One region of the Microbacterium sp. IO18 genome, then DNA from elsewhere that is predicted to be linked to it. Evidence: predicted binding sites of a transcription regulator. Region 1 holds the regulator's gene; the other holds the start of a gene.
The links. Region 1 encodes LexA, which represses DNA repair genes until DNA is damaged. Its sites were predicted from a motif close to TCGAACANNTGTTCGA; they were not measured.
Positions count from the first base shown of each region.

Region 1 (4,418 bases):
GAGTGGCGCACGAGAGACCCGGTGAAGTGTCCACCGATCAGGTGGTGCTCGAACCCGGCCGGCTCGCCGGTGTGCACGAGGTACGGACGCCCGGAGATGTCGACGACCGCCTGCGCGAGGGCTTCATCGAGGGGCACGAGCGCATCGCCGTACCGCGAGATGCCCGACTTGTCGCCGAGCGCTTCGAGGATGGCTTGTCCGAGCACGATCGACACGTCTTCGACGGTGTGGTGCGCGTCGATGTCCGTGTCGCCCGAGGCCCGTACCGTCAGGTCGGTGAGCGAGTGCTTCGCGAAGGCGGTGAGCATGTGGTCGAAGAACGGCACCGAAGTGTCGATACGGCTCGCACCGGTCCCGTCGAGGTTCAGTTCGAGCTCGACGGTGGACTCCGACGTGCTGCGCACACGGCTGGCGGTGCGCGGGGTCAGTGCGGGGCTGCTCATGATGCCGATCCTATCGAGGCCAAGGCGTCGAGGAATGCGGTGGTCTCGGACTCGGTTCCTGCGCTCACTCGGAGGTGCCCGGGGATGCCGACGTCGCGCACCAGCACACCACGGTCGTACAACTGCTGCCAGGTCGCGCGCGGGTCGGCGACTCCTCCGAACAGGACGAAGTTCGACCACGTCTCGTGCGGCGTGTAGCCGAGGGCCTCTAGCGTCGCGGTGATCCTGTCGCGCTGCTCGACGATCTCCTCGACCATGCCGAGCATCACGTCGGCGTTACGTAGCGCAGCGACGGCGGCGGCCTGTGTGAGCGCGCTGAGGTGATACGGCAGTCGGACCAGGCGGAGGGCGTCGATGAAAGCAGGATCGGCCGCGAGATAGCCCACCCGCGCGCCCGCGAACGCGAATGCCTTGCTCATGGTGCGGGAGATCGCGAGGCGAGGCCGCCCTTCGAGGAGCGTGAGCGCGGAGAGCGCGTCGTGCGGAGCGAACTCCTGGTACGCCTCGTCGACGATGACGACGCCGCGCGCAGCGTCGTAGACGGCTTCGACGACATCGAGACCGAGAGGCGTCCCGGTCGGATTGTTCGGCGAGCAGAGGATGACCACATCGGGGTCAGCAGCGCGTACCTGCGCCGCCGCATCCTCGGGCGTGATCGAGTAGTCGGGCTCCCGGGTGCCGGCAATCCACCGTGCCCCCGTTCCCTGCGCGATGAGCGGATACATCGAGTACGTGGGCGCGAACCCGAAGGCGGTGCGCCCGGGTCCTCCAAACGCCTGCAGGATGTGCTGCAGCACCTCGTTGGATCCGTTGCCCGCCCAGATCTGGTCGGCGGTGAGCCCATGACCGAGGTAATCCGCGAACGCCTCGCGAAGCGTCGTGAACTCCCGGTCCGGATACCGGTTCACGTCGCGGATCGCCACCGCGATGTCGTCGAGGATGTCACTCGCGACCGCCTCCGGGATCGGATGAGTGTTCTCGTTGACATTGAGAGCGACCGGGAGAGGGGCCTGCGGGGCACCGTACGGCTTCAGCCCGCGAAGGTCGTCACGGAGCGGCAGATCGTGGAGGGAGAGCGTCACCCTTCCCATGCTAGGCCGCTGGTCGGGCGGATGACGCACATCCCGGTGAGGGCTCAGTCCACGTACTGCGCCGGGATCGCGAGCTCCTGACCGATCTGGAGCTCGCCACCACGGAGCACGTTCATCCGGCTGATCTCTCCGATGACGACGCGCGGGTCGGCGTTCGGCGCGACCGAGGTGGCGATCGACCACAGGGTGTCCCCGGGCAGGACTGTCAGCGTCTCGACACTCGCGGCGGGAGCATCGACACCGGAGGCGATGGCGCTGCCACCGCTGAGTGCCGCGAAAGCGATTCCGATGGCCAGCGGCACGGAGGCGAGAGCCAGCAGCACACCGCGACCCCGTGCCGTCAGCCGCAGTCGCGTGTGGGGGCGTGCGGGTGCCGGGAGGATCGTTGCGGTGCTGACGCTGATGCTGCTCATGTCGTGCTCCTTAGCCTGTCTCGGGGCGATGGCCCGGAGGAAGTTGGCGTAGCGTTCGCATTCCCGTCTCGGCCGGGAGCCGTGAATGCGAAGCTACGTTCCGAAGGTATCTTCGAGTTCGAACATCTGTCAAGTGTTCTTCGAAACCGGAAACGCGATTCGCCCGACACGCTCGAACAGATCTTCCAGATCGGACTGTTTCTCGGATACGGTTTCGATGAGAACACCACACCACGGGCCTCCGACATTCGAAGAGCGACGTCGGATCACGCACTTAAGGAGCACCATGAGCGAGTACTCAGCCCCCGAGTCGGAGGCACCGCGGACCCGCCGTCGCAAGAGCCTGAGCCCGAAGCAGATGGCGATCCTCGAGGTCATCCAGAATTCGATCGCCCACCACGGGTACCCGCCGAGCATGCGGGAGATCGGTGACGCCGTCGGCCTCAAGTCGCTCTCGAGCGTGACGCACCAGCTCGGACAGCTCGAGCTCAGCGGCTACCTGCGCCGCGACCCCGGGAAGACGCGCGCGATGGAGGTCCTGATCGATCTGCCCGGTGCGAGCGGCGAGAACCCGGCCGATGTCGCGACCCCCGTGGGCGATGCCGCGCTCGTACCCCTGGTCGGGCGCATCGCCGCGGGGGTGCCGATCACGGCGGACCAGCAGGTGGAGGAGATCTTCCCCCTGCCACGCCAGTTGGTCGGCAAGGGCGACCTGTTCATGCTCAAGGTCTCCGGCGAGTCGATGATCGACGCCGCGATCTGCGATGGCGACTGGGTGGTCGTCCGCTCCCAGAACAATGCGGAGAACGGCGAGATCGTGGCCGCGATGCTCGACGGGGAGGCCACCGTCAAGGTCCTGCGCCGTCGCGACGGGCACACCTGGCTGCTGCCCCGCAACTCGTCTTTCGAACCGATCCTCGGCGATGAGGCCGTCGTGCTCGGCAAGGTCGTGGCCGTGCTCCGAGCGGTCTGACGTGCTCCGCTGACCGTCGAGGCCCCCGCTGACCGTCGAGGCCCCCTCCCAGATACGTTTCTGAGAGGGGGCCTCGACGCTGCGCGGGGGTGTCGACGCTGTGCGGGGGTGTCGACGCGCTGCGGGGGTGTCGACCCTGCGCGGGGGTGTCGACCCGGGGTGGGCTACGCCCGGACGCTCACGTCCTCACGCACCCGGCGCGTCGCCTCGACGATGTTGCGCAGCGAGGCGGTCGTCTCGTCGTAGCCGCGGGTCTTCAGGCCGCAGTCCGGGTTCACCCAGAGCTGACGTGTCGGGATCTCCTCCACCGCGCGACGCAGCAGCGACTCGACCTCCTCGACCGTCGGCACGCGCGGCGAGTGGATGTCGTAGACGCCCGGACCGATGCCGTGGTCGAACCCGACCTCGGCGATGTCGGCGACGACCTCCATGCGACTGCGCGCCGCCTCGATCGAGGTCACGTCGGCATCGAGCGCCCGGATCGCATCGATCACGACACCGAACTCGGAGTAACAGAGGTGCGTGTGCACCTGGGTACCCGCAGCGGCACCACCGGTCGCGAGTCGGAATGAGTCGACGGACCAGCGGAGGTACGCGGGCTGGTCCGCCTTCTTCAGCGGCAGGAGTTCACGCAGCGCGGGCTCGTCGACCTGGATGATCGCGATGCCGGCAGCCTCCAGGTCGGCGATCTCATCGCGCAGCGCCAGCGCGACCTGGTTCGCGGTCTCACCGAGCGGCTGGTCGTCGCGCACGAACGACCAGGCGAGGATCGTCACGGGACCCGTGAGCATGCCCTTCAGATGCTTGCTCGTCAACGACTGCGCGTAGGCGGACCATCCCACGGTGATCGGCGCAGGTCGCGAGACGTCACCCCAGAGGATCGACGGGCGCGTGGCCCGGGATCCGTACGACTGGACCCAGCCGTGCTCGGTCACCGCGAAGCCATCGAGGTTCTCGGCGAAGTACTGCACCATGTCGTTGCGCTCGGGCTCCCCGTGGACCAGCACATCGAGCCCGAGGTCCTCCTGCAGGGAGACGACGCTGGCCACTTCGCGACGCAGGAAGTCGTCGTAGTCCTCGGCGGGGATCTCGCCACGGGTGAACCGGGCGCGCGCACGCCGGATGTCGCCGGTCTGCGGGAAGGAGCCGATCGTCGTCAACGGCAGCACGGGCAGGCCGAGCGCCTCCTGCGCGGTCTCACGCTCCTCGTACCCGACGCGGGAGAAGTCGGCCGTGCTGAGCGCACGATCGCGGACGGCACCGTCACGAACGCCCGGTGCGGCGAGACGATCCGCCAGCGCGGCGGACGACGCGTCGAGCTCGGCGGCGATCGACGCGCGGCCGACGCTGAGCCCCCGGGCCAGCACACCGACCTGCTGGACCTTCTGGTCGGCGAACGCCAACCACGAGACCAGACGCTCGTCGAGCCGGGACTCGTCGGTCACATCGTGGGGCACATGCAGCAGCGACGTCGACGTCGACGCGGACACGGCCGCGC
Region 1 is NZ_JBMJAF010000002.1:34,085-38,502, forward strand. It holds gene hisB (imidazoleglycerol-phosphate dehydratase HisB) at 1-443, opposite strand, end outside; gene ACLF6J_RS11785 (histidinol-phosphate transaminase) at 440-1,534, opposite strand; gene ACLF6J_RS11790 (LysM peptidoglycan-binding domain-containing protein) at 1,579-1,947, opposite strand; gene lexA (transcriptional repressor LexA) at 2,234-2,920, shown strand; gene metE (5-methyltetrahydropteroyltriglutamate--homocysteine S-methyltransferase) at 3,085-4,418, opposite strand, start outside.

Region 2 (4,418 bases), on a different contig from region 1:
GGAAGTTCCCGATGTTGAGGGCGTCGGGGCTGTCGACCCCGCTGCCGTCGGACGGCGAGGGCGAGGCGCCGCCGCTGCAGCTGGTGAGGGCGAGCGTCACGGCGACAGCCGCGGCGAGCGCGAGGGGCATTCGTTTCATGATTCCTTCTCTCGGGTGCAGGGGGTGGTGAAGAAGGGTCGAGGTGCCGCTGATCGGAAGCCGGGTCCGACGTCACTTCGATGTGTCGTGCTGGTTAGTCTACATGCGTGGAAAAAGAGCGCAAGGGCGATTCTCCCCCGCGGTGTGCCGGACCATGCCCGGGGGCGCACCGGGCTTGACCGAGCGCGCAGGCATGAGCGCATGGACATGGGCGCGCGAGTACGAGCGCGCGCCCATGAGCAGACCAGCACATCCCGAGCCGCACACGCAGGCAGCGGTATCAGGCGTCGATGTCAGGCAGCGGCATCAGGCGTCGATGTCAGCCGTCGACGTCAGGCACCGGCATCAGACGTCGATGTCAGCCGTCGATGCCAGGCACCGATGTCAGGCGGCGATGTCAGGCGGCGATGTCGAAGCGCGCTCGACCGCCGAGGCGCGGGCTGCGCGCAGGGTCGATCGAGGCGGGAGGGATGAACCACACCCGCCCCACCGGACCGCCCCCATCGATACGGATGTCCCACCCGTTGTCATGCACTCGGTGGTGGCAGGTCTCGCACAGCAGCACGCCGTTCGACAGATCCGTCGGCCCGCGGTCACGACTCCACCACCGGATGTGATGCGCCTTCGTCATCTCCGGCGGCAACCCGCACATCGCGCAGCCCCCATCGCGCTCCACCAGCGCCAACCGTTGCGATCGCGTGAACAAGCGCTTCTCGCGCCCCCAGTCGAGCACTTCACTCGCGGCGCCGAGCACACACGGAATCACACCCCCGCCGGCGGCCATTCGTCGCGCGGCTCCGATGCTGATCGGCTGCTCGACCCCGTCGATCTCCGCAGAGCCGGTGCCGGCCTCGAGATCATCGAGGCTCATTCTCACCACGATCGTCGCTCCTGCCAGCGGCACCCTCGCTTCGCACCCGAGCACGTGGGCGGCGAACACAGCGAGCGCATCAGCCTGCAGCATCGGCACGGTGCGACGGTCGGCGTCGGGCGCGTCGGGAGCGGCCGCATCCTTCCGAGCGGCGAACGCGGCCGTCACGTAGCCACGGATCGCCGTCATGACAGGGGCAGCCGTCTCGGCATCGAGGACCGCGTTCAGATGCACCATCCCCTCACGCTCGTGGATGGTGAGTGATCGACGGGAACGCTGCTCCTCGAGTCGCGGCTCCACCCCATCCGGGTCCAGCCACGCCTCCGCCCGCACCACCAGCTTCCGCACATCGTCCAGCGCGAGCCCGCACGCTTTCTCCACCAGCACACGCTCTGCCTCGGCGACGCGCGTCAGGCCCACCGCGACGCGACATCTATCGAGCAATGAGATGATCACCGCCGCCGACTGAGCGCTCAGCATTCCCGCGCCGAGCGCCTCCCGCACGACCGGGTATCTCGCCGGCAGCGGCGCCCCCAGGAGGTCTGCACGCGGAGCAACGGCCTCCCCCACCTTCACGAGCCGCGTCGCATCACCGCGTGACACACCCACGGTCGCCGCGATCAGCGTCGCCGGATTGCGGAACCCCTGCTGCTTCGCGAGACTCTCGGCCCCGAGTTCGGGGCGGGACTCGCGAGAGATGCACGCGGCCACTTCGACGTGCACAGCATCCAGCCGGCGCTGGAGCACCCCGAGGGACGCGCTGACCGCGATGAGCTGCTCTCGCGACAACTCACCCGAGTCGTCGGCATCAGCCCACGCCGCGTCGAGACGGGACATCGCCTCATGCAACACGGCCAACTTCGACATACCCAGATTCTATCGAAGAACCGCCCTACTTTCGTAGATTTGTTCGAATGAATGCCAGCATATCGCAGACCGCCCGGGCTCCTTCAGACGAAGTCCTGCGACTGCGAAGCATCAGCCACTCGCAGCTCCACGTCTTCAGCGTCGGCTTCAGCGTCGCCAGGCTTCGCATCGGTCAAGCCACCGTCCTCCTCGACAGCCCGGCGTCTCGCATCAGCGCGTCTGTCGAGAATCAGCTACCAGCCGACGAAGAAGACCACCAGAAAGAGGAATCCACCGAAGACCACGGCCATGAGCAGCGTGGGCTCCGGGCTCATCTCATCTCCGCTCCCCCGACATCCACGGCGGATCTCGGCGCGCCTCATGTTCCCACACCGGCAGCACGCAGCCCCCAGAACCCCAGCCCCCTTCACCACGCCCCGTCGGCGCGCACCTCCCGGTCGACCCAGCAGTCGGCGAGCGCAGTCCGCACCTCGGCTCCGTGGTCTCGCGCGAGGGCGAGCGCCGCATGGTTCTCCTCGAGTTGCGCGAGGCGCGAGGCACCGAACAGCACGTTCGCGGTGGCGGGGTTCGACAGGCAGAAGGCGACGCCGAGCGCGGCCGGCGTGACCCCGAACTCTCCCGCAACCCGCGCGACCTCGGGGTACACGGCGGCGATCTGCTCCCGGATGCCTCCCACGTCGGCACCGATCTTCCGCTCGGGCATGCGTCCGGTGGCGAGGATTCCACCCTCGAACACGTCCGACGCCTGGAGCGTGAGAGTCCCCTCGGCGAACAGCGGACCATAGGCGTCCCCCTCCGCCATCGATCGCCGAGCGATCCCGTACTTCAGCTGCGCGAACACCGGACCAGCCATGCCCTGCGCCGCGGCAACGGCGAGCGCCTCCCGCGTGTGCTCGATCCGCCAGTTGTTGATGCCCCAGGAGCCCACGAGCCCCTCGGCGATCAGCTCGTTCACCTCGGCGACGAGGCGCGGCAGGTCCGGAGCGTCGAGGTAGTCCCCCACGACGAGGGTGTCGAACCGGTCGAGGCCCGCTCGCTCCAGGGACTCGACCAGTTGCGCGCGGAAGCCCTGGTTCGGCCAGTCCCACAGCCAGAGCTTGCCGCACAGCACGATGTCATCGCGGTCGACGCCGCTCACTCTCAGAGCCTGCCCGAAGAGGATGTCGGTCTTCGAGTTCTCGGAGTGCGGACCCATGTTGTAGTACGCGACGTCGAAGAAGCCGGCGTCCAGCTCGACCGCCCGGCGGATCAGCGCCACCGCGTCGTCGGGCGCCATCCGATCCCAGGTGTTCCAGGATCCGAGCGCCAGCGGGGACACCGGGGCGCTCCGGGAATCCAGCGGCTTCCAGGGATATGTCGTTTCGGGCATGAAGGCTCCTTCGCCGTCTCGAGACACGGGGTTGTGTTTTTCTATGTTTGTAGAATATAACGGAGACATCCCGTCAGAACCGCCGTCAGTGAGGACGAACATGACCGTATCCCCCCGCCGCATCCTGGTCACCGGCGGCGCGTCCGGCCTCGGCCGCGGCATCGCCACCGCATTCCGTGACCGTGGAGACGAGGTCTTCATCGGCGATGTGAACGCGGACGCCGCCACGGCAGTCGCCGCCGAGATCGGCGCCACGGCGCTCACCCTCGACATCGGCGACGAGTCCTCCGTGCGCGCCGCAGCCGAACGACTCACTGCCGACGGCGGCATCGATGTCCTGGTCAACAACGCCGGCATCGTCGCCGGCGGCGGCACCCTGCAGGAAGTCCCGGTCGACGTCGTCGACGCGGCCCTGCGGGTCAACGTGCGCGGAACCTTCCTCATGCTCCGGATCTTCGGCGCGCTGCTCGCCGACGCAGGACGCGGCGCGATCGTCAACATCTCGTCCATCGGCGCACGGCAGCCCACCCCCGGACTGGGGCACTACGAGGCGACGAAGGCCGCGGTCGACGCCCTCACCCGCACCGCGGCGATCGAGCTCGCCGCCTCGGGTGTCCGGGTCAACGCGGTCGCCCCCGGTCCCGTGCTCACGCCTCTCACCGCGGACTTTGCCTCGAACCCGCAAGCCCGTGCGGCGTGGGAGTCCCGCATCCCGCTTGGCTCCATCGCCGAGGTCGACCAGATCACCCCGCTCGTGCTGTTCCTCGCGAGCGACGCCGCCAGCCACATCACCGGAGTCTCCGTCCCCGTCGATGGCGGACAGCTCCTGGTCTGACGCGGGATCGATTCCGCGCCTTCCCGTCCCCTCCGAGGCCCCTTTCTGATCCGCCACCCGCCCCGCTGCTCCGCCACCCGCCCGCGACTGGAGAACCGCATGCCCCTCCCCACCCGCACCCAGGCCGCCGTGCTCACCGCGCACGGCGAGCCGCTCACCCTGCAGGACCTGCCTCTCCCCGCCGAGATCGAAGCGGGCGCCGCGCTCGTGCGCATCGCCTGCACCACGCTGTGCGGCACCGACATCGAGATCTGGGAGGGACGGATGACCTTCCCCGGCATGCTCCCGATGGTGCTCGGCCACGAGATGGTCGGCGAGATCGTCGCCACCGGCCCTG
Region 2 is NZ_JBMJAF010000001.1:1,173,556-1,177,973, forward strand. It holds gene ACLF6J_RS05685 (ABC transporter substrate-binding protein) at 1-139, opposite strand, end outside; gene ACLF6J_RS05690 (HNH endonuclease signature motif containing protein) at 537-1,877, opposite strand; gene ACLF6J_RS05695 (aldo/keto reductase) at 2,284-3,246, opposite strand; gene ACLF6J_RS05700 (SDR family NAD(P)-dependent oxidoreductase) at 3,347-4,081, shown strand; gene ACLF6J_RS05705 (zinc-binding dehydrogenase) at 4,181-4,418, shown strand, end outside.
Region 2: the regulator LexA is predicted to act here: its motif matches at 1,909-1,924, upstream of ACLF6J_RS05690 (HNH endonuclease signature motif containing protein).